Regions from separate parts of the Streptomyces sp. NPDC047043 genome, predicted to be linked through region 1. Evidence: riboswitches for the same ligand, from Rfam matches in the RefSeq annotation. Region 1 holds a riboswitch; the other holds the start of a gene.

Evidence for each region. Region 1 has a riboswitch for ZMP and ZTP ahead of ABZ880_RS13810 (bifunctional 5,10-methylenetetrahydrofolate dehydrogenase/5,10-methenyltetrahydrofolate cyclohydrolase). Riboswitches for the same ligand answer to the same signal wherever they lie in the genome.
Region 2: linked by a shared signal. The riboswitch ahead of ABZ880_RS25280 (glycine hydroxymethyltransferase) and the one ahead of ABZ880_RS13810 (bifunctional 5,10-methylenetetrahydrofolate dehydrogenase/5,10-methenyltetrahydrofolate cyclohydrolase) in region 1 are both predicted to bind ZMP and ZTP.

What each region holds. Positions count from the first base shown of each region.
Region 1 is NZ_JBEYVO010000008.1:4,957-15,237, reverse strand. It holds gene ABZ880_RS13845 (ATP-grasp domain-containing protein) at 1-97, shown strand, start outside; gene ABZ880_RS13840 (IucA/IucC family protein) at 94-1,776, shown strand; gene ABZ880_RS13835 (MFS transporter) at 1,773-2,966, shown strand; gene ABZ880_RS13830 (IucA/IucC family protein) at 2,966-4,699, shown strand; gene ABZ880_RS13825 (type III PLP-dependent enzyme) at 4,696-5,898, shown strand; gene ABZ880_RS13820 (hypothetical protein) at 5,988-6,320, opposite strand; gene ABZ880_RS13815 (nuclear transport factor 2 family protein) at 6,493-6,858, shown strand; ZMP/ZTP riboswitch at 7,124-7,207, shown strand; gene ABZ880_RS13810 (bifunctional 5,10-methylenetetrahydrofolate dehydrogenase/5,10-methenyltetrahydrofolate cyclohydrolase) at 7,231-8,079, shown strand; gene ABZ880_RS13805 (CU044_5270 family protein) at 8,080-9,054, opposite strand; gene ABZ880_RS13800 (sigma-70 family RNA polymerase sigma factor) at 9,047-9,598, opposite strand; gene ctaD (cytochrome c oxidase subunit I) at 9,704-10,281, shown strand, end outside.
Region 2 is NZ_JBEYVO010000016.1:92,584-102,864, reverse strand. It holds gene ABZ880_RS25310 (2'-5' RNA ligase family protein) at 1-228, opposite strand, end outside; gene trpS (tryptophan--tRNA ligase) at 367-1,380, opposite strand; gene ABZ880_RS25300 (sigma-70 family RNA polymerase sigma factor) at 1,512-2,072, shown strand; gene ABZ880_RS25295 (hypothetical protein) at 2,059-3,069, shown strand; gene ABZ880_RS25290 (hypothetical protein) at 3,194-3,928, shown strand; gene ABZ880_RS25285 (hypothetical protein) at 4,136-4,714, shown strand; gene ABZ880_RS25280 (glycine hydroxymethyltransferase) at 4,810-6,261, opposite strand; ZMP/ZTP riboswitch at 6,305-6,394, opposite strand; gene rocD (ornithine--oxo-acid transaminase) at 6,496-7,701, shown strand; gene ABZ880_RS25270 (AraC family transcriptional regulator) at 7,825-8,886, shown strand; gene ABZ880_RS25265 (glutathionylspermidine synthase family protein) at 9,016-10,200, opposite strand; gene ABZ880_RS25260 (hypothetical protein) at 10,238-10,281, opposite strand, start outside.

The sequences.
Region 1 (10,281 bases):
CCTCGGCGTCCTGCGGGCCGTCGGCACCGACGAGGCGACGGTCGACCGGATGTCGGCCGACTTCCTGGGCGCACAGCGCTGGGAGATCCAGCCGTGACCGCGCCCACCGTGACGGACGGCTGCGAGGCGCAACTGGTCACGCGAGTGCTGAGCGCATTGCTGCGCGAGGACGTGGTCGGCCTGCGCACCCGCAGCACGCTCCGGCACCTGCCGGACGGCGACTGGCTGCGGCTGCCCGCCGGGGAGGGCGACGCCCTGCTGCTCCCCGTGGCCGAGGACGGCTACCAGTGCGCGTACGCGGCCCGGCTGCCCCTCCTCGTCCGCGAGTCCGACGGCTCCGAGCTGACCTCGTACGACGTGGTGCTCGGCGCGCTGCGGGCGCTCGCCGAGTCGGAGGACCGGGGCGGTTTCGACGCCTTCGTCGAAGAGTGCCGGCAGACGCTGGCCACGCTGCGGCTGCACGCGGCGACGCGGGCGGAGGTCATGGCACGGCTCGGCGAACCGACCACCGGCCTCGACGGCAGCCTGGCGTACGACGCGCTCGCCGCCCGTCTCGACCATCCCGTCTACCCGACCGCGCGCGGCCGCTCGGGGCTCACCGAGGACCAACTGCGCGCCTACGCACCGGAGTTCCGTCCGCGTTTCGCACTGCGCTGGCTCGCCGTGCCCCGGGAAACCGTCACAATGACCGGCAGCCTCCCGGAGGTCTGGCCGAGGCACACGGCGCTCGGCATGGATGCGCTGCAGGACACCCATGTGCCCCTGCCCGTCCATCCGTTGACCGTCGAGGCCCTGTCTGCCGTCGGTCTCCCGGACGGCGCGGTCCTCGCCGATCGCGCCCACCTGAACGTGGTACCTACCCTGTCGATGCGCACCGTCGCCACGGTCGCGGACCCGGCCCTGCATCTCAAACTCCCCCTGGCCACCGCGACATTGGGCCTGCGCAACAAGCGGACCGTCAAGCCCGGCACGCTGGTCGACGGGGCGGCCGGGCAACGGCTGCTGGAAGCCGTGATCGCCCGCGAGCCGCGCTTCCGGGACACCATCCTGCACGCCGACGAGACAACGTACGCGCACGCCGACCACGAGCTGCTGGCCGTCCTGTGCCGCCGCTACCCGGCCGGCCTCGACGACGCGACACTCGTGCCGCTGGCCGCCCTCCTTGCCGAGGCGCCCGACGGGCGGCAGGTCGTCGACCACCTCGCCGACCGCTTCTACGGCGGCGACCCGCTCGCCCTGCTGGACGCCCTCCTGACGCTGCTGTTCGACTGGCAGACCACGCTGTTCGGCTACGGCATCGCGCTGGAGTCGCACCAGCAGAACATCTCGGTGGTGCTGCGGCCGGGCGAACTGCGGCTGCTGTTCAAGGACAACGACGGCCCGCGCATCAACTCCCTGCGACTGGACGCCGTACTCCCGGGGCCGTGGGGCTTCGACGACGAGCGGATCTTCGGTGAGGACGACGGGCCGGTCGCCGACGTGTTCGCGACCATCACCCTCCATCTGTGTGCGGGCGCCTACGCGTTCGGGCTGCCGAAGCACCGCGGGGCCCTACTGGATCTCATACGCACCCGGCTGACGGATGCGGTGGACCGACTCGGCGGCGATGCCGGAGCCGTCCTGCGCGCCCGCGTTCTGGAGGCGCCGCGACTGCCGGTGAAGGCGATGGTGACGGCCGGGACGCTGCTGTCCAAGGAGCGCTCGGGTGCCGCCGACATCAACAAGCACTACACGACCGGCCCCAACTACCTGCTGCCCGGCGGTGGTTCGGCATGAGCACCCAGGCTCTGCGGATGCCGCGGTCCGGGTTCGGCCGCGGTCATGTGCACGCGGTGGCCGGCTGCTACTTCGTGGCGTCCTTCGCAGCGCTCGGACTGCCGCCGTATCTCACCGAGATCCTCCCGGAGTTGGGCGACCACCGGGCCCGCTGGGCGGGCGTGCTCTATGTCGTCCCGACCGTGTTCGGGGCGCTGGGTGCCCCGCTGTGGGGGCGGCTGGCGGATCGCTACGGCCGCAAACGGCTGCTGCTGCGCGCCCAGTTGGGGCTCGCGGTGGCCTTCCTGCTGGCCGGCTGGGCGGACTCACTGGTCACCTTCACGGTGGCGCTCGTGCTCCAGGGCGTCCTGGGCGGCACGTTCGCCGCGTCCAACGGATACCTGGGCGCCGCCCTGGAGGGCCCGGCCCTGTCCAAGGCGCTCACGTTGATGCAGGGCAGTGCGCGGGCCGCGCTGGTCGTGGCGCCGATCGTGGTCGGCTCGCTGTCCGGGTGGCTGTCGCCGCAGCGCCAGTACGCCCTGCTCGCCGTACTGCCGCTCACGGCCGCCCTGTTGCTCGCGGCACTGCCCGAACCGGAGCCCGTGGAGCAGCCTCAGGGCGAACCCGCGACGGAGCAGGCGATGCCGATGGTCTCGCTGAAGACCCTGTACGGCCTGGAGTTCGCGTTCGTGTTCTCCACCGTCATCTCCTTCCCGTACCTGATCGCGCTCGTCGACGACCGGCTGCCCGGAACCTCGCCCGCGCTGTCCGGTGTGCTGTTCGCCCTGCCCCACCTGGTCTATCTGGTGTCGGCACTGGCGGTGCACGCCGCGTTCCGGGACCGTCCGCGAGCCGGGATAGCGCTCGGCTTCGCCTGTATCGCGCTCGGGCTGGCCGGGCACGGGGTCGCCGGTTCGCTGACCGCGCTGATAGCCGTACGACTGCTGCTGGGCGCCGGTCTCACGCTCGGCCTGGTGTGTCTGTCGTTGCTGGCCGCCGACTGCGCCAAGGGCCGTGCGCCGGGCGGCATGTTCGGCTCGCTGGAGTTCTTCTCCAAGGCCGGCGCGGTCGCCGCCGGCGTGGCCGCGGCGGCGGGCAGCGCCCGCTTCGGACCGGCCGCACCCGTGCTGATCGGCGGCACCGCGGCCGCCGTCACCGTCCTCGCGACCCTCCTGACCACCCTGAACCACCGCACCCGCCGGAGCCGCTGATGCCTTCCCTGACCGACTCGCTCGGCAGCACCGCCGCCCCCGCCGCCCTGCCCACCGCCGGCGAGGCGACGGCCCACACCCTCCTCAACTGCCTGCTGCGCGAGGTGTCCGGACCGGAGCACCAGTCCGTCGTCACCGACGGCCACCTGCTGGTGCGCCTGCCGCGCCGCGGGATCCTGCTGCGCGTCGCCCTGCGCCGCACCTCGCTGCTCGGTGCGCACCGGTTCACGGGTGCGGTCAGCGAACAGCGCGAGGGCGAATGGGTCGAGGTGGACTGGCGGCGACTCGCCGAGTACACGCACGACGAGCTTTCGCTGCGTACGGGGGTGCGCAACGAGGAGTTCCTGGAGCAACTCGCCTCCAGCCACGCGGCCGTGGCGACCTCGCTTGCGGCCACGCGCGCCGTGTCGGCCCCGGACGACCGGCTCTCGGCCTACCTGGCCTCCGAACAGTCCCTGCTGTTCGGCCACCGCTTCCACCCGACGCCCAAGGCCCGTACCGGCGACCCGCGCGCCTGGTCCGCGTACGCCCCGGAGGTCGGCGCCTCCTTCCCGCTGCGGCACCTCGCGGTCCGCGCCGGACTGATCGCCGAGGAGTACGCCGACGCCTCGGCCGTCGTCCCGCTGGACAGGCTGCGCTCGGACCTCCCCGACGGCTACCGGCTGCTGCCCGCCCACCCCTGGCAGTACGAGACGCTGCGCGAACACCCCTTGCTGCGCGCCGCCCTCGACCGCGGCGACGTCCTCGACCTCGGCCCGGGCGGGCGGCCCTTCGCCGCCACCGCGTCGGTGCGCACGCTCTACGACGGGGAGAGCTTCCTCAAGTTCAGCCTGAACGTGCGGATCACCAACTGTCTGCGCAAGAACAGCAGTTACGAGCTGTCCGGTGCCGTCGCCCTGACCCGCGCCCTGGCCCCGGCCCTCGCCGAGCTGGCCGAGCGCTTCCCCCACAGCGCGGTCCTCCGCGAGCCCGCCTACCGCACGCTCGCCCTCCCCCGCCCGGACGGTGCCCCGGACCGCGAGCTTCTGGAGGGCTTCGGCGTCATCGTGCGCGAGGGCCTCCCGCACCGCCTCGCCCCGGGCACCACCCCCCTGCTCGCGGCAGCCGTCGCCGACGAGTACCCGACCGGCGCCGCCCACATCTCCCGCCTGCTGGAGGGTGCGGACGTCCGGACGGCTCTCGCCTGGTGGTCGTCGTATCTGGACCTGCTCGTCCCGCCCGTCCTGTCCGCCTACTTCGAGCACGGGCTGGTCCTGGAACCGCACCTCCAGAACGTCCTGATCTGCGTCGACGGTGACGGCATGCCCGCCCAGGTGCTCTTCCGCGACCTGGAGGGCACCAAGCTCGTCCCCGAGCACCACGCCGAGACGCTGTCGGCGCTGCCGCCCGAGGTCGCGGGTCCGATGACGTACGACGCACAGCGCGGCTGGGACCGGGTCGTCTACTGCCTGCTGGTCAACCACGTCGCCGAACTGCTCGCCGCGCTCGCCGACCTGCACCCGCAGACGGAGGCCGCGCTGTGGGCCCGGGTGCGCGCCACGCTCGAGGCACACGCCGACGAGTACGGCTGCCCGCCCCGGCTGGCCGCCCTGCTCGCCGGAGTGCCGCTGCCCGCCAAGGCCAACCTGCTCACCCGTTGGGAGCGCAAGGCCGATCGGGACGCCGGCTACGTCCGGCTGCCGTCCCCGCTCGCCGAGGACATCCTGCGCGACTCGAACGGAAGCCGCCGATGACCGCCCCGACACCCGCGGTCCGCGACCGCGTCCTGTCCCTGCCGTCCGCCGAACTGCCCGCGTATCTCTACGACTTGGCGGCCCTGCGCAGGCACGCCGCCGCCGTGCGGGACGCCCTGCCCGAGCGGGTCGAGCTGTACTACGCCGCCAAGGCGAACCCGGAGCCGGAGATCCTCGCCGCGCTGGGCCCGTACGTCGACGGGTACGAGGTCTCCTCGGGCGGTGAACTCACCCATGTCGCCAAGGCCGTTCCGGGCCGGCCGCTCGCCTTCGGCGGTCCCGGCAAGACCCCCGCCGAGGTGACGGCGGCGCTGGAACTGGGCGTCGACCGTTTCCATGTGGAGAGCGAGTACGAGCTGCGCATGCTGGCCGAGTTGGCGCGCAGCTCCGCGCCGGGACGGCGGGTGGCGGTGCTGCCTCGCGTCAACCTGCCCGTCGCGGACGGGTCGTTGGCGGGGAGTTCACTGGCGATGGGCGGCCGTCCGACACCGTTCGGTCTTGATCCGGTGCAGGCGGTCGAGGTTGTCCGTGCCCTCGCCGACGGGATGTATCCGAACCTCGAACTGCGTGGCATTCACGCCCACTTGGCCAGCGGGCTGGAGGCCGCGGAGCAGCTGGCGGTGGCCGAGTCCGCCGTGACTTGGGCCATGGGCCTCGGCGTTCGGCTCGCCGAGGTGAACGTCGGCGGCGGCATGACCGTCGACTACACCGACCCCGGCCGCCGCTTCGACTGGACCGCATACGGCGAAGGGCTCGCCCGGCTGACCGAGGCACACCCCGGGCTGACCCTGCGCATCGAGCCGGGGCGGGCGCTGACGGCCTACTGCGGCTGGTACGCCACCGAGGTGCTGGACGTGAAGCACAGTCACGGCGAGGAGTTCGGCGTCGTCCGGGGCGGGACCCACCATCTGCGGACCCCGGCGACGAAGGGGCACGACCAGCCCTGTTCCGTACTGCCGGTGGACGCCTGGCCGCACCCGTGGCCGCGGTCGGCGGCCGAGGGCGAGCAGGTGACGCTGGCCGGGCAGCTGTGCACCCCGAAGGACGTCCTGGCCCGGCGTGTCCCGGCGCCCGGGCTCAGGGCGGGCGACCGGGTGGTGTTCTCGCTGGCGGGCGCCTACGCGTGGAACATCTCCCACCACGACTTCCTGATGCACCCCGGGCCCGGCTTCCACTTCCTCGACATGTCCGCCACGTGAAAGCCAATTCACACAGCGGACGTCAGAGCGGAGGGCCGCCCGGCCTCCGGACGGCCCTCCACGAGACGCGCGATACGGCGTCGATCCGCTCAACGGCCCCAAGCAGCCCAGTTGGCCTGCATGTCGGCGGCCCGGTGCAACTGCTTGAGATCCCTGATGTTCCTGAGCTGCTCCACCTGCTCGGGCCGCGGAGCCTGCGGCTTGGTCTCCTCGGTCTCCCTGGTCGCCACGGGCTCCTTGCGCTCCACCGGCACGGCAGTGGCGCTGAGCGCGTCGACCGTGGTGATCGGGTTGAGCAGGTCGGTGCCCGGGACAGCCGCGTTCGCGACCGCCGCTTCGTCCGCATGCGCCAGCGGCGCGACGAGGCCGGTGAGCCCTGCGGCGAGACCAACGGCGGTGACGATACGTCGTGTTGAGATCATGCATTCAGCAACGGAACCGGGCGCCCGGCGGACACGGGGGTGCCGCCCCGCTCACCCGTCAGGCGCAGCGGTCGGCTGCGCTTGCCGAGCCTGCCGGGGCGGAGGAGTCTCGAAGGTGAGCCCCCTCGCGGCCCGTGCTCCCGTCGGGTCGCGGCCCTCGAAGGAGGTCACCATGGGCACCGCGGCAACGCCCGCCTTCAGCGCCGACACTCTGCGCCGGGGCGTAGAAGCACACACGGCGGCAGATCTTCTGTCGCTCTACGCGGACGATGCGCAGATACGCATCGTGGACCGCAACACCCAACCCAGCCAGCCCAAGATCCTGCGCGGTCGCGACGAGATCGGGGCACTGTTCGAGGACATCTACAGCCGTGACATGACGCACAAAGTGGACCAGTGCATCATCCAGGGCGACCATGCCGCCTACAGCCAGTCGTGCCAGTACTCGGACGGGACGCGTGTCCTGGCCGAGTCGATGATCACGCTGCGCGACGGAAAGATCACAGAAGAGGTCCTGATCCAGGCATGGGACGAGTAGGAAGCAGAACCGCGAGGGTCCAGGTCACAACCCGGCTGACCTGGACCTTCTCGGCGCGTGCGGCGCTGGGTCGAGTGCGTACGGCCCGGCCCCGACGCCCGGGGCCGGTTTCCGCGGCAGAAGGCCTGGCGTCCGTCGCTCTGCTGCGGTCCGTGCTGCGGGCGGTGCGACCTCGCCCGCTTCCGCCGGCACAGCATGCCGGCCGTGCACGCAGACGGCGCATCCTGCGTCACCGATGAGCCGTACCCACGCCCCCGGTTAGGCTGATGGCGGCCGTGACTGGCGCTGAGGTGGAGCACCACCGGGGAGCGGCCACGCAGAGTCGATGCCGTGCGCCTGGGCGATCCCGTCACACCAGCCCAGGAGTGGATCATGTCTCAGGCCCGGCTCATCGACGGCACCGCGCTCGCCCGGCGCAGCGTCGAGGACACCGCCAAGCGTGCGGCCGCCCTTACGGAAACCACGGGCACGCCCCCCTGTCTGGCGACGGTGCTGGTCGGCGAGGACCCCGCCTCCGTCACGTACGTCCGCATGAAGCAGAACCGCTGCCGCAAGGCCGGCATCGAGTCCCGACACGTGGCGCTGCCCGCCGCCACGACCACCGAAGAACTCGTAGGAAAACTCCGGGAGTTGTCGCAGGACCCCGCTGTGCACGGCATCCTGCTCCAGCATCCGATGGGCGAACACATCGACGAGCGGGCCGCGTTCGAGGCGATCGCGCCCGAGAAGGACGTCGACGGTGTCACGTTCGCCTCGTTCGCGACGATGAGCTTCGGCCTGCCGGGTTTCGTGTCCTGCACGCCCGGCGGGATCATGCGGCTGCCCGACGAGTACGACGTCGACCCGTCCGGGAAGCGGGCCGTGGTCGTGGGCCGCAGCGCCATCCTCGGCAAGCCGGTCGGCATGCTGCTGCTCGCCCGCGACGCGACGGTGACGTACTGCCACTCACGCACCCGGGACCTGTCGTCGGTGGTCCGGGAGGCGGACATCGTGGTCGCCGCCGTGGGGCGGCCGCGGCTGATCCGGGGCGCGGACATCAAGCCCGGCGCCGTCGTGATCGACGCCGGGTACAACCCGGGCAACGTCGGCGACGTCGACTTCGACTCCGCGCTGGAGCGGGCCTCGCTCATCACTCCGGTGCCGGGCGGGGTCGGCCCGATGACGATCGCCACGCTGCTGGAGCAGACCGTCGATGCCGCCGCCCGGCAGCTCGGGGTGTGATCAGCGCATCCAGGCGCTGTACTCCTCGACGTCCCCGGCCTTGACGCCGTACTCCCGCTCCGCCTCGGTCAGGACTGTCTCCAGGCCGAGGACGGCGCCGGTGGCCGGGTCCATGATCAGCATCCGGCGGAAGCCGGAGCCCTCGTACACATAGACCTGGCCGCGCCGCCCGAGCCGGTCGGTCACCTGGCCGGCCGGGCGCAGCCCCTCGGTGTCCGCCAGGAGCCGGGCGAGCGTCGCGGACTCGCGGGCGCCGAGGGTCCAGTGGTCGAGCAACACCTGGACGCCGTCGAGGAGTTCGGGGGTGCCGAACTTCGTGTGGGTGTACGTGGCCTCCTTCAGGTAGGCCCGCAGCTGTGCCGTGTCGTGCGGCGGCGGGGACTCGGGGGGTGCGTCGCTCCAGCTCGGCGGATAGGTCTGCCGGCTGATGACGTGGCCGTCCTCGACCAGGTGGGGAGCGTCGCCGTCGTCGCGCAGGACCGGCCGGCCGGGGTGCCGCGGGTCGGTGGCCACCACCAGCTCGGTGTGGCTGCCGTCGGCCTTCCAGCGCACGACCCGCTCCTCGGGCAGGGTGACCGGGGGCCTGTCGTCGCTCATGCCCATGCTCCAGGACTGCACGTGCGTACCCATGCGCAGCTTCGGCGCACCGCCCTTCATGGCCAACTGCTGTGCCCGGTCTGCCAGTTGGTCCAGGGATACGGGGGTGGAGTCGGCCTGGACGACCAGTGCGCGGGGTGCGGCGATGGCCGGGGTGGTGCTCGGACCGCCGAGTGTCAGCGTCAGGGCGGTCGCGGCGACGACGGCGGTGGCCGCTAGGCCCCAGACCAGCCGGGTGCGGCGACGGGGCGCTGGCCGGTCGTGCAGCAGCCGGTTGAGCCGCCGCTCGGCGCTGTGGTCCAGGGGGCCCTCCCCGTAGTGGGGGCCGTCGGCCGGCACCGGGTTGGCGCGGCGCAGGAGTTCGAGTTCGTCAGCCATGGCCGTGTTCCTTCGAGGGGGTCGCGTCGGCGGAGGTCGCGGTGGGACGCACGCGGTCTATCTCGGCTCTCAGCCGGCGCCGGGCGCGGTGCAGCCGCATCGACGCGGCCCGAGTGCCGCAGCCGAGGGCGACGGCGACCTCGTCGATGCCCAGTTCCTCCCATGCCGTCAGGCGCAGCACCTCCTGGTCGCCCTCGGACAGCCGGGCCAGCGCGTCGTGCACCCAACCGCCGGGGGCCTCCGCGTCGGGGCTCGCAACGACCTGCCGGCCGTGCGCGGTCTCGTCGTTGCCCAGGCGGTCGACCAGCCGCCGGCGACGTCCGTAGCCGCGTACCGCGTTCGACAGGCAGTTGCGTGCCACGCCGTACAGCCAGGGCAGCGGGGACCCCGGAAGGTCGGCCCGGCGTCGCCAGGCGACCGTGAACACCTCCGCCACCACTTCCTCCACCTCGCCGGCCCGCCCGTCCAGTCGCCGCGCGACATAGCGGCTGACCGCCCAGTAGTGCTCGCGATAGGCAGCGGCGAAGATCTCGTCGTTGCTCATGTTCCGTTCGTGTCCGGCACCATCCGGATCGTCACACCCGTTTCCGTGATTCTCCTCGCGTCACTCGAGTGTGACCGGCGTGCCCGGAGCGGACACAGGCGGGGCATGAGGCACCTCAAGTGGCTGACGACCACCGACCACAAGACGATCGGGACGCTCTACCTGGTCACGTCGTTCTCGTTCTTCTGCATCGGTGGCGTGATGGCGCTGCTCATGCGCGCCGAACTCGCCCGTCCGGGCCTGCAGATCATGTCGAACGAGCAGTTCAACCAGGCGTTCACGATGCACGGCACGATCATGCTGCTGATGTTCGCGACACCGCTGTTCGCGGGCTTCGCCAACTGGATCATGCCGCTGCAGATCGGGGCGCCGGATGTGGCGTTCCCGCGCCTGAACATGCTGGCCTACTGGCTGTATCTCTTCGGCTCGCTGATTGCAGTCGGCGGCTTTCTGACCCCTCAAGGCGCGGCCGACTTCGGCTGGTTCGCCTACTCCCCGCTGTCGGACGCGGTCCGCTCCCCGGGTGTGGGCGCCGACCTGTGGATCATGGGTCTGGCCTTCTCCGGCTTCGGCACCATCCTCGGTGCGGTCAACTTCATCACCACCATCATCTGCATGCGCGCGCCGGGCATGACCATGTTCCGCATGCCGATCTTCACCTGGAACGTGCTGCTGACGGGCGT
Region 2 (10,281 bases), on a different contig from region 1:
GGTGCCGGACAGCCGCATGGGGAACGGCCGGCCGCTCGCCGCGACCTCGGTGAGGTGGGCCTCGACGGCCGGCAGGTTGCCGCTGTCGACCTCCGTCGGCGGCAGCAGCGTGACATGTGTGGGGATGCCGTGAGCAGCGGCGTCGCCGAAGCCCGCGCGCAGCTGTTGGAGCAGGCTGCCGTAAGGCTCCGGGACCGCGATCGACACGCCGATCGTTACGGTCCCCACTTCGTCTCCTGTCGTCGTGACGGATTTGTTCTGAGCCGTCGGCTATCGACTGTACGGCCACGGCTGTGCTGCGGGCAGGCGCAACCGTAGTGATGTGCAGCGCTCTGCCCAGTGGTACGTCTGTGCGGTGGTGCGCGGTCAGTGCTTGGCGGGCAGGAAGCCGACCTTGTCGTAGGCCTGCGCAAGGGTCTCCGCGGCGACGGCGCGCGCCTTCTCGGCGCCCTTGGCCAGGATCGAGTCCAGCGTCTCCGAGTCGTCCAGGTACTGCTGGGTGCGCTCCTTGAAGGGCGTCACGAACTCGACCATGACCTCGGCGAGGTCCGTCTTGAGCGCGCCGTACATCTTGCCCTCGTAGTCCTGCTCCAGCTCGGCGATCGTCTTGCCGGTGAGGGTCGAGTAGATGGTGAGCAAGTTGCTCACGCCCGGCTTGTTCTCGGCGTCGTAGCGGATGACCGTGTCGGTGTCGGTGACGGCGCTCTTGACCTTCTTGGCGGTGGCCTTGGGGTCGTCGAGGAGGTTGATGAGGCCCTTCGGCGTGGACGCCGACTTGCTCATCTTGATCGACGGGTCCTGCAGGTCGTAGATCTTCGCCGTCTCCTTGAGGATGTACGGCTTCGGGATCGTGAAGGTCTCGCCGAAGCGGCCGTTGAAGCGCGTGGCGAGGTCGCGGGTGAGTTCGACGTGCTGGCGCTGGTCCTCGCCGACCGGGACCTCGTTGGCCTGGTAGAGCAGGATGTCGGCGACCTGGAGGATCGGGTACGTGAACAGGCCGACGCTCGCCCGGTCCGCGCCCTGCTTGGCGGACTTGTCCTTGAACTGGGTCATGCGGGAGGCCTCGCCGAAGCCGGTGAGGCAGTTCATGACCCAGGCGAGCTGGGCGTGCTCGGGGACATGGCTCTGGACGAAGAGCGTGCAGCGGTCCGGGTCGAGACCGGCCGCGAGGAGCTGGGCGGCGGCGAGCCGGGTGTTGGCGCGCAGCTCGGCCGGGTCCTGCGGAACCGTGATCGCGTGCAGGTCGACGACCATGTAGAACGCGTCGTGGGTCTCCTGCAGGGCCACCCACTGGCGGACGGCGCCCAGGTAGTTGCCGAGGTGGAACGAGCCTGCGGTGGGCTGGATTCCGGAGAGCACGCGGGGACGATCAGAGGCCATGTTCACCATTCTCTCAGGTATCCGGGGGCGATCCGGAACCGGTCGGAAACAGGTGGGAACCGATCCGCCTTCCGCGGTGTAACAAGAGTGTGAGAACGCGGGAGGGGGGCCGCATCGTCGATGAGGCCGCGGTGATCGCACGTGTACGCGCCGGGGAGCCCGAGGCGTACGCGGAGCTGGTGCGGGCCCATACGGGCATCGCGCTCAGGGCGGCCGCGGCGCTCGGGGCGGGTGCGGACGCGGAGGACGTGGTGCAGCAGGCCTTCGTCAAGGCGTACTGCGCGCTGGGCAGATTCCGGGACGGCTCGGCGTTCCGGCCATGGCTGTTGTCGATCGTCGCCAATGAGACGAGGAACACAGTGCGCACGGCGGCGCGACAGCGCACGCTCGCCGGCCGGGAGGCGGCGTTGGTGGAGGCGGAGCCGCTGATACCGGAATCGGCGGACCCGGCGGTGGCGACGCTGGAGACGGAGCGCCGCGCTGCGCTCCTGTCCGCCCTGGAGAAGCTGAGCGAGGAGCACCGCCTGGTCGTCACCTACCGCTACCTCCTGGAGATGGACGAGTCCGAGACCGCCCAGGCCCTGGGCTGGCCCCGCGGGACGGTCAAGTCCCGCCTCAACCGCGCCTTGCGCAAGCTGGGCCGACTTCTGCCGGATTTCGAGCCTCGGGAAGGGGGTGATGAGCGTGAGTGAGGGACGCGATGCGTACGACGGTGAGGGTGGCCGCGGTCCGGGGGGCGCCGGTGGCCGGGGGCCACGGGGACGTGGCGACGACCGGCGTCCCGGTTGGGGTCCGGGTCCGCGGGGTCGTGAGCGCGGACGGGGACGCGACGGAGGTCCTTCGCGGCTGCCGGACGAGCTGCGGGCGCTGGGCCGGTCGCTGGACGCGCCCGGGACCGAGGGTGCCGAGGGTGCCGGCGACCCGATCGGCTCCGAGACGATGGTCGAGCGGGTGCTGGGGCAGATACTGGCCGAGCATCTACCGGCCCCGGTGGCCGAGCCGCCCGGTGCGCGTGAGCGGCTGCGGGCGGTCCGGCGCTGGACGCGGATGCGGTGGCGTTCGCTGACCGCGGCACTGTGCGGTCTGCTGACGGTGCTCGTGCTCACGCCCCCGGTGCGGGCCGCGGTCTTCGACTGGTTCGACTTCGGCGGGGTCGAGGTGCGCTACGACCCGTCGGCGCTGCCCTCGCCGGGCACCGAGGTACCGGGCTGCGGCAGGTCGGTGTCGCTCGGGCAGGCCGAGCGCCGGGCCGGCTTCGAGCCACTGGTGCCGAAGGCGCTCGGCGTCCCGGACACGGTGGCGGTGACGGGCGAGCCGCACGGGCGCTTCCTGGTGAGCCTGTGCTGGCGCGAGGGCGGGCACACGGTCCGGCTGGACGAGTTCCCGGAGCGGCTGGACCCCGCCTTCGCCAAGACGGTGCGCGAGCCGCCGGAGTGGATCGCGCTGGGCGGGGAGCCCTCGGCCGACGGCGTGCAGGACTACGCCCTGTGGTTCCCACGCCCGCATCTGCTGAGTTTCTGGCTGGTGGACGCGGACGGGAACCGCTTCACCCGCAAGGAACGGACCGCCGGTCCGACGCTGCTGTGGACCCACCGGACCGGCGAGGAGGATGTGACGCTCCGGCTGGAGGGGGCGTCCAAGGCCCGGTCCGTGGAGATCGCCGAGTCCCTTGAGAAGTCCTCGCGATGAAGTCCCTCGGCGACTCCTCGAAATAGGGAGGTCGGGGTGGGAACCCCGGCGGGTCGGGCGGTGTACCAGAAGTGACACGCGGCCCGCGGACGGGCCGCAGGGGACCGACTGGTTGGGGGACGTCATGCGTGGGCGGAAGGGCAAGGTTCGTGAACTGGCCGCACTGATGGGGGTGTTGGCGGCGACGCTCGCCTTGATGGTGTGGGGCGCGTCGTCGGCTTCGGCCGGTGGTCCGACGAGCGTGCTGGTGACATCGCCGTCGAGCGGGGAGGCCTCCGCGCTGTACTACTCGGACGGGGAGTACGCACAGCTGCAGCGCCTGCTCGGCCCACCCGGCACCGGCACCCGGGAGAAGCCCCCGGGTCCTGATCTGGCCGGCGCACGCCAGATCAACGTCACGTGGCTGGCGCACGACATATCGCCCTGGCGGATGGACCGCGTCTTCCCCGTCGACTCGCGGACGGGCGCCGTCTGGATCCATACGGCGGCCAATGTGCCGGACAACCTCGACGGCTACTGGCACCGCGCCGGAAACCCGGCCCAGCTGCGCACCCTGCTCAAGAAGCTGGGCGTGATGGGCAAGGCCTCGGACGACGGTTACGTCGGCATCTTCCCGGCGCCCTGGCAATCGGAAGGGACGGATGCCGCGGCCACTCCTGACGCGGAGACGAAGAAGGTCACGGCCGGCAGCTCCGCGGCCGGGACGGATGACGGCACCGACTGGTGGTGGGCCCTGCCGGGCGCGGGGGCCGGGGCCCTGCTGGCGCTGGTTCTGCGGCCGTTCGCCTCGCGGGAGCCGTTGGTCCGGTGGCATCGGGGGCGGGAGCCCGGTGCCCGGCAGGAACTGCGTGACGTATGAGGACCGGAGGCTCGGGAGGGGGGACGGATGACACGCCGGAACAGGCGGTCGGGGGTACGGCCGGTACGACTTGCCGGCCTCGCGCAAGCGGCCGTGGCTTTGGTCGTGTGCGGCGCGTCGGCAGCCGGGGCGGTAGACGGGACGGACCGTTCTTACGCAACCGTCGTTGCCCTGCGGGCGCAGGGCCAGGACGTCCCCGACCTCGCGATGGTCGTCACGGGCGGCTCGGCGCGGACGACGGCGCTGCGTTCCGGGGAGCCGGAGTTCGCCCGGCTGTGGCAACTGCTGCAGCCGACGTACACCGGGACGGAGCGGGTGCCGGAGGCGTGGGCCGAGGGCCGGTATCCGCCGGTGCGGATCACCGTGGTCTGGGGGCAGACGGGAGTGGGCGGCTGGCCGCAGACGAACCGGCCGCCGGGCGGTGACGTGGCGGTCGAGCGGGAGGACCAGCTGTTCGTGGCCGCCGACGGTTCGCCCTGGGTGCGCACCGATCCCGCACCGGACGTGGAGGACGACGACATCCGCTGGCACCGAGCGCCACGCTCGGCTTACGAGCGGCTGGCTGTGTCGGGACTGCTCGGCATGTCCGAGCAGCAGACCGTCGCCGACGGGAGCTCCCCTTCGGGGACCGGCCCGGACGACGGCCGTCTTTGGTGGGCGGTGCCCGGGTTGGCCCTGGGTATCGCGGTCGGCGCCGGCGGCACGCTGCTGATACGCCGCGCGGCGGCCCGGCAGGGAGCCGGACCGCCGCGGGAGGAGCCACGACAGGAACTCATCGATCTTTGAAGGTCGATCTCCGAGCGTCGATCTCTGGGAGCCGATCTCCGAGAGTCGCGGGTCTTTGACAACTCAAGAGAGGGCGATTGGAGCGAGGGCGTTGGTCAGCCCAGGTCGATTTCCGGGTACAGCGGGAAGCCGGCCACGAGGTCGGTGGCGCGGCGGGAGATCTCGTCCGCGATCTTCGGGTCGAGGATGTGCTGGGCCTTGGAGGGGGCGCCCGACTTGGTGGTGCCCGGCTCGGCGGTGGTGAGGACGCGGTCGATCAGGCCCGCCACCTCGTCCATCTCCGCCGTGCCCAGGCCACGCGTGGTCAGGGCGGGGGTACCGATGCGGATGCCGGAGGTGTACCAGGCGCCGTTCGGGTCGGCCGGGATGGCGTTGCGGTTGGTGACGATGCCCGACTCGAGGAGGGCGGCCTCTGCCTGGCGGCCGGTGAGGCCGTAGGAGGAGGCGACGTCGATCAGGTTGAGGTGGTTGTCCGTGCCGCCGGTCACCAGGGTCGCGCCCCTGCGCATCAGGCCTTCGGCCAGCGCCCGGGAGTTGTCGACGATGCGCTGGGCGTAGTCCTGGAAGGAGGGCTGACGGGCCTCGGCGAGGGCGACGGCCTTGGCGGCCATGACGTGCGGGAGCGGGCCGCCGAGGACCATCGGGCAGCCGCGGTCGACCTGGTCCTTGAGGGAGTCGTCGCACAGGACCATGCCGCCGCGCGGGCCACGCAGCGACTTGTGGGTGGTGGTGGTGACGATCTGGGCGTGCGGGACCGGGTCGAAGTCGCCGGTCAGCACCTTGCCCGCGACCAGGCCGGCGAAGTGCGCCATGTCCACCATCAGGGTCGCCCCGACCTCGTCGGCGATCTCGCGCATGATGCGGAAGTTCACGAGGCGGGGGTAGGCGGAGTAGCCGGCGACGATGATCAGCGGCTTGAACTCGCGGGCCGAGACACGCAGGGCCTCGTAGTCGATGAGGCCGGTGGCCGGGTCGGTGCCGTAGGAGCGCTGGTCGAACATCTTGCCGGAGATGTTCGGGCGGAAGCCGTGGGTGAGGTGGCCGCCGGCGTCCAGGGACATGCCGAGCATGCGCTGGTTGCCGAAGGCCTGGCGGAGCTCGGCCCAGTCGGCGTCGGTGAGGTCGTTGACCTGGCGGGCACCGGCCTTCTCCAGGAAGGGGGCCTCGACCCGGTCGGCGAGCACGGACCAGAAGGCGACGAGGTTGGCGTCGATGCCGGAGTGCGGCTGGACGTAGGCGTGGCGGGCGCCGAACAGCGCCTTGGCGTGCTCGGCGGCGAGGGACTCGACGGTGTCGACGTTGCGACAGCCGGCGTAGAAGCGGCGACCGATGGTGCCCTCGGCGTACTTGTCGCTGAACCAGTTGCCCATCGTGAGGAGGGTGGCCGGGGAGGCGTAGTTCTCGGAGGCGATCAGCTTGAGCATCTCGCGCTGGTCGGCGACCTCCTGGCCGATGGCGTCGGCGACCCGCGGCTCGACCGCGCGGATCACGTCGAGGGCGGCGCGGAAGGCGGTGGACTCGGTGGACAGGGGCTGCTGCTCTGACATGTCGTCGGCCTCCGGACGGCGTGGCTTGAAGCGTTCACGGTTCACGGTTGGCCCAGGCGCACGGCACTCGCTCACACACAGGCCGCTCCCCGATGGTCGGTCCCATCCCAGCGCGCCAGTCACGGCCCGCGGATCAGCCTACCGGGCGCGTCGAAGCGCGGAGGTCCCGCGTCCACCATGCGAGCGACGATAGGAAAGGGGTCACCCCAGCACTCGGCACCTTCTGGAGAGCCCGTGACCGCTACGGAGACACTCATCGCCGCCGCCGACGCGCACAGTGCGCACAACTACCACCCGCTGCCCGTGGTCGTCGCCTCCGCGGAGGGGGCGTGGATGACGGATGTGGAGGGGAGGCGCTATCTGGATCTGCTGGCCGGCTACTCGGCGCTCAACTTCGGTCATCGCAACCGGCGGCTCGTCCACGCCGCGAAGGCGCAGCTGGAGCGGGTGACGCTGACCTCGCGGGCGTTTCATCACGATCGGTTCGCGGCGTTCTGCGCCGAGCTCGCCGAGCTGTGCGGGATGGAGATGGTGCTGCCGATGAACACGGGCGCGGAGGCGGTGGAGACCGCTGTGAAGACGGCCCGGAAGTGGGGGTACCGGGTCAAGCGCGTGCCGGCGGAGATGGCGAAGATCGTGGTCGCGGGCAACAACTTCCACGGCCGTACGACGACGATCATCAGCTTCTCCACCGACCCGGAGGCGCGGGCGGACTTCGGGCCGTACACACCGGGCTTCGAGATCGTTCCGTACGGGGATCTGACGGCGATGCGGGCGGCGATGACGGAGAACACCGTGGCGGTGCTGCTTGAGCCGATCCAGGGCGAGGCGGGGGTGCTGGTGCCGCCGGCCGGTTATCTGCCGGCGGTGCGGGAGCTGACGCGGGAGCGGAACGTGCTGTTCGTCGCCGATGAGATCCAGTCGGGGCTGGGGCGGACGGGACGGACGTTCGCGTGCGAGCACGAGGGTGTCGTACCGGATGTGTATGTGCTCGGGAAGGCGCTGGGCGGCGGGATCGTGCCCGTGTCGGCGGTGGTGTCGTCGGCCGCGGTGCTCGGGGTGTTCCGGCCCGGGGACCACGGGTCGACCTTCGGCGGGAATCCGCTGGCCTGTGCCGTGGCGCTGGAAGTGATCGCGATGCTGCGGACCGGCGAGTTCCAGGAGCGGGCGGCGGAGCTGGGCGCGCATCTGCACCGGGAGCTGCGGGAGTTGACCGACACGGGGCGGGTGACGGCGGTGCGCGGGCGTGGGCTGTGGGCGGGCGTCGACATCAGTCCCGCGTACGGGACGGGGCGGGAGGTGTCGGAGAAGCTGATGGACCGGGGTGTGCTGGTGAAGGACACACAGGGGGCGACGGTACGGATCGCGCCGCCACTGGTGATCGGGAAGGAGGACTTGGACTGGGGACTCGGTCAACTGCGGTCGGTGCTTGGGGTTTAGGAGCGGGAGGGAGTCATGTGCGGGGTCATCGGGCCGGGTTGGAGGACGGATGGCCCTAGGCCCGCGGTGGGCGGGCCGGGAGACTGACGGCTGTATGTCCGTACAGGGGGCGCGGCGAGAGGCATGGCCGTCATGGGCGAAGCCGGTTCGGGTGGGGTGGCGGGCGGCCGGGGGCTGCTCTTCGAGGGCCGTGATGTCGAGGAGCTGCACGCGCTCGTGAGTGCGCGGTTCGCGCCGCACCGGCTGACGGTGCTGGACGACCGTCCGGTCGACGGGCGCTTCCGGTGCGTGCACGAGGGGGCCGTGGCGCTGTACGAGCTGGGGTACGGGGCGGAGGTCGACGTCACGCCCGGGGAGTTGCCGGACTTCTACAACGTGCACGTTCCGCTCTCCGGGGACGGGGCCGTGACCGCGGACGGAGTGACGCTGTCCTCCGCGCTGAGCATCGTCAACCCGAGGCAGCGGCTGTCGATGCGGTGGAGCGGCGAGACCCTGAACCGGGTACTGATCATCCCCCGGCCCACCCTCGACCGGGCGCTCTGCGTCCGGCTCGGGGAGCTGCCGTCGGCGCCCTTGTTCTTCGCACCCGTGCTGGACCGGCGCGCGGGAGCGGTGCGGGCCTGGCTGCGGGTGGTGCGGGCGTTCGCGGAGTTCGCCGACTCGGAGCTGGCGGCGCGTTCGCCGCTGGGGATGGGGCACTTCGAGCAGCTCGTGGTCAACGGTCTGCTCGACGCCCAGCCGCACCGGCTGAGCGACACGGTGGTGGGCCGGGGACCGGCGGTCCTGCCCCGCGCGGTGCGCCGCGCCGCGGACTTCTGCGCCGAGCACGCTCAGGAGCCGATATCCGTGGCCGACATGGCGCTGGCGGCGCGGGTGAGTGTGCGAAGCCTGCGGGAGGGCTTTCGCACGCATCTGGCCACGACTCCGCTGGCGTACCTGCGCCGGGTCCGGCTGGATCTCGCCCGGCGCGATCTGCTCGCCATCGCTGAGGGGCATGCGCTCGGGACGGTCACCGATGTGGCGCTGCGCTGGGGGTTCGTGCATCTCGGGCGGTTCACCGGGCACTACCGGCAGTCGTACGGGGAGACGCCGTCGCAGACCTTGCGGGGCGGTCGGCGGCGGGCGGGGTCTGTGTCCGATCATGGGCCGGGAACTATCCACAAAGGGGTGCCGTTTCCGCCGTAATCGGATAGCCGCGCGGCGGGGCCGGAGCGATGCTGAAAGCCTGCCGCCCGGGTCGTGAAAAACAGGGTTCGGGGGAGCCGAGCCGGGCGGCAGCAGCGCTGTCCTCAGCGGGTTGCGCGAGCGGCGCCCTCAGCGGATCACATGAGGGACGAAGCGCGCGTATTCGTCCGTGACCAGGCCGGCCGACTCGCGGATGCCGAGGCCGGCCGACTCGTCCTCGACGACCCAGGCGCCCAGTACGACGTGGTTGCCGTCGAAGGTGGGCAGAGGGGCCAACTCCTGGTAGCAGCAGGCCTCTTCGCGCAGGATCGCCTCGGTGCCGGGCCTGTGGATCGTCACGCCGGCGCCCTCGCGGCCGAGCAGCGGCTTGGCGACGTAACCCGTCGTCCGGGCGAGCTCGCGCGGGCCGTCGAGGTAGGCGGGGAGGAGGTTCGGGTGGCCGGGGTACAGCTCCCAGAGGATGGCCAGCAGTGCCTTGTTGCTCAGGAGCATCTTCCAGGCCGGTTCGATCCACAGGGTCGTGCCCGTGCCGCCGCCGTTGTCGAGGGTGTCGAGGACGTGGTCCGCGAAGGCGTCGGTGGTCAGCCACTCCCAGGGGTAGAGCTTGAAGCAGCTGCGGATGAAGCGGAGTTGGTTGTCGACGAAGCGGCCGGACAGGTGGTCCCAACCGATCTCCTCCATGGAGATCCAGTCGGTGTCCAGGCCGGCCTGTTCGGCGGTCTCCTTCAGGTAGGCGACCGTCATCAGGTCCTCGCCGAGTTCGTCGTCCGAGGAGTGCGCGAAGTAGAGGGGGCTGCCGGGCGGGAGGAGGGGCGCCTGCTTCTTCCAGGCGGCGATCAGGCGTTCGTGGAGGGAGTTCCACTGGTCGGCGCCGGGGAAGCGCTCCTCCATCCAGAACCACTGGGGGGAGGCGGCCTCCACCAGTGAGGTGGGGGTGTCGGCGTTGTACTCCAGGAGCTTCGCCGGGCCCGTGCCGTCGTGGCGGAGGTCGAAACGGCCGTAGAGGGAAGGGAGTTCGGAGCGGCGGTGCCAGGCCTCGGCGACCGCGTGGGCGACGCGCGGGTCGGTGATGCCGAGGTCGGCGAAGCGGCCGGTGGTGACGATGTGGTCGGCTGCCGCCAGGCACATGCGGTGGAGTTCCTCGACGGTCTCCTCCAGGGCCTCGACCTCGGCGAGGGCGAAGGAGTAGTAGGCGCTCTCGTCCCAGTAGGGGCGCAGGGAACCGTCGGGGTGGCGGGTGAGGGGGTAGACGAGGCCCTGTTCCTCGACGGTCTGCTGCCAGCCGGGGCGGGGGGTGATGGTGTGACGTTCCATGGCGGGGCGGGTCCTGATCGAGGGTCTTGGTCCTGGTTCAGCCGCCGGAGCTGCCCTTGCCGCTGCCGAAGCCGCCGCGGG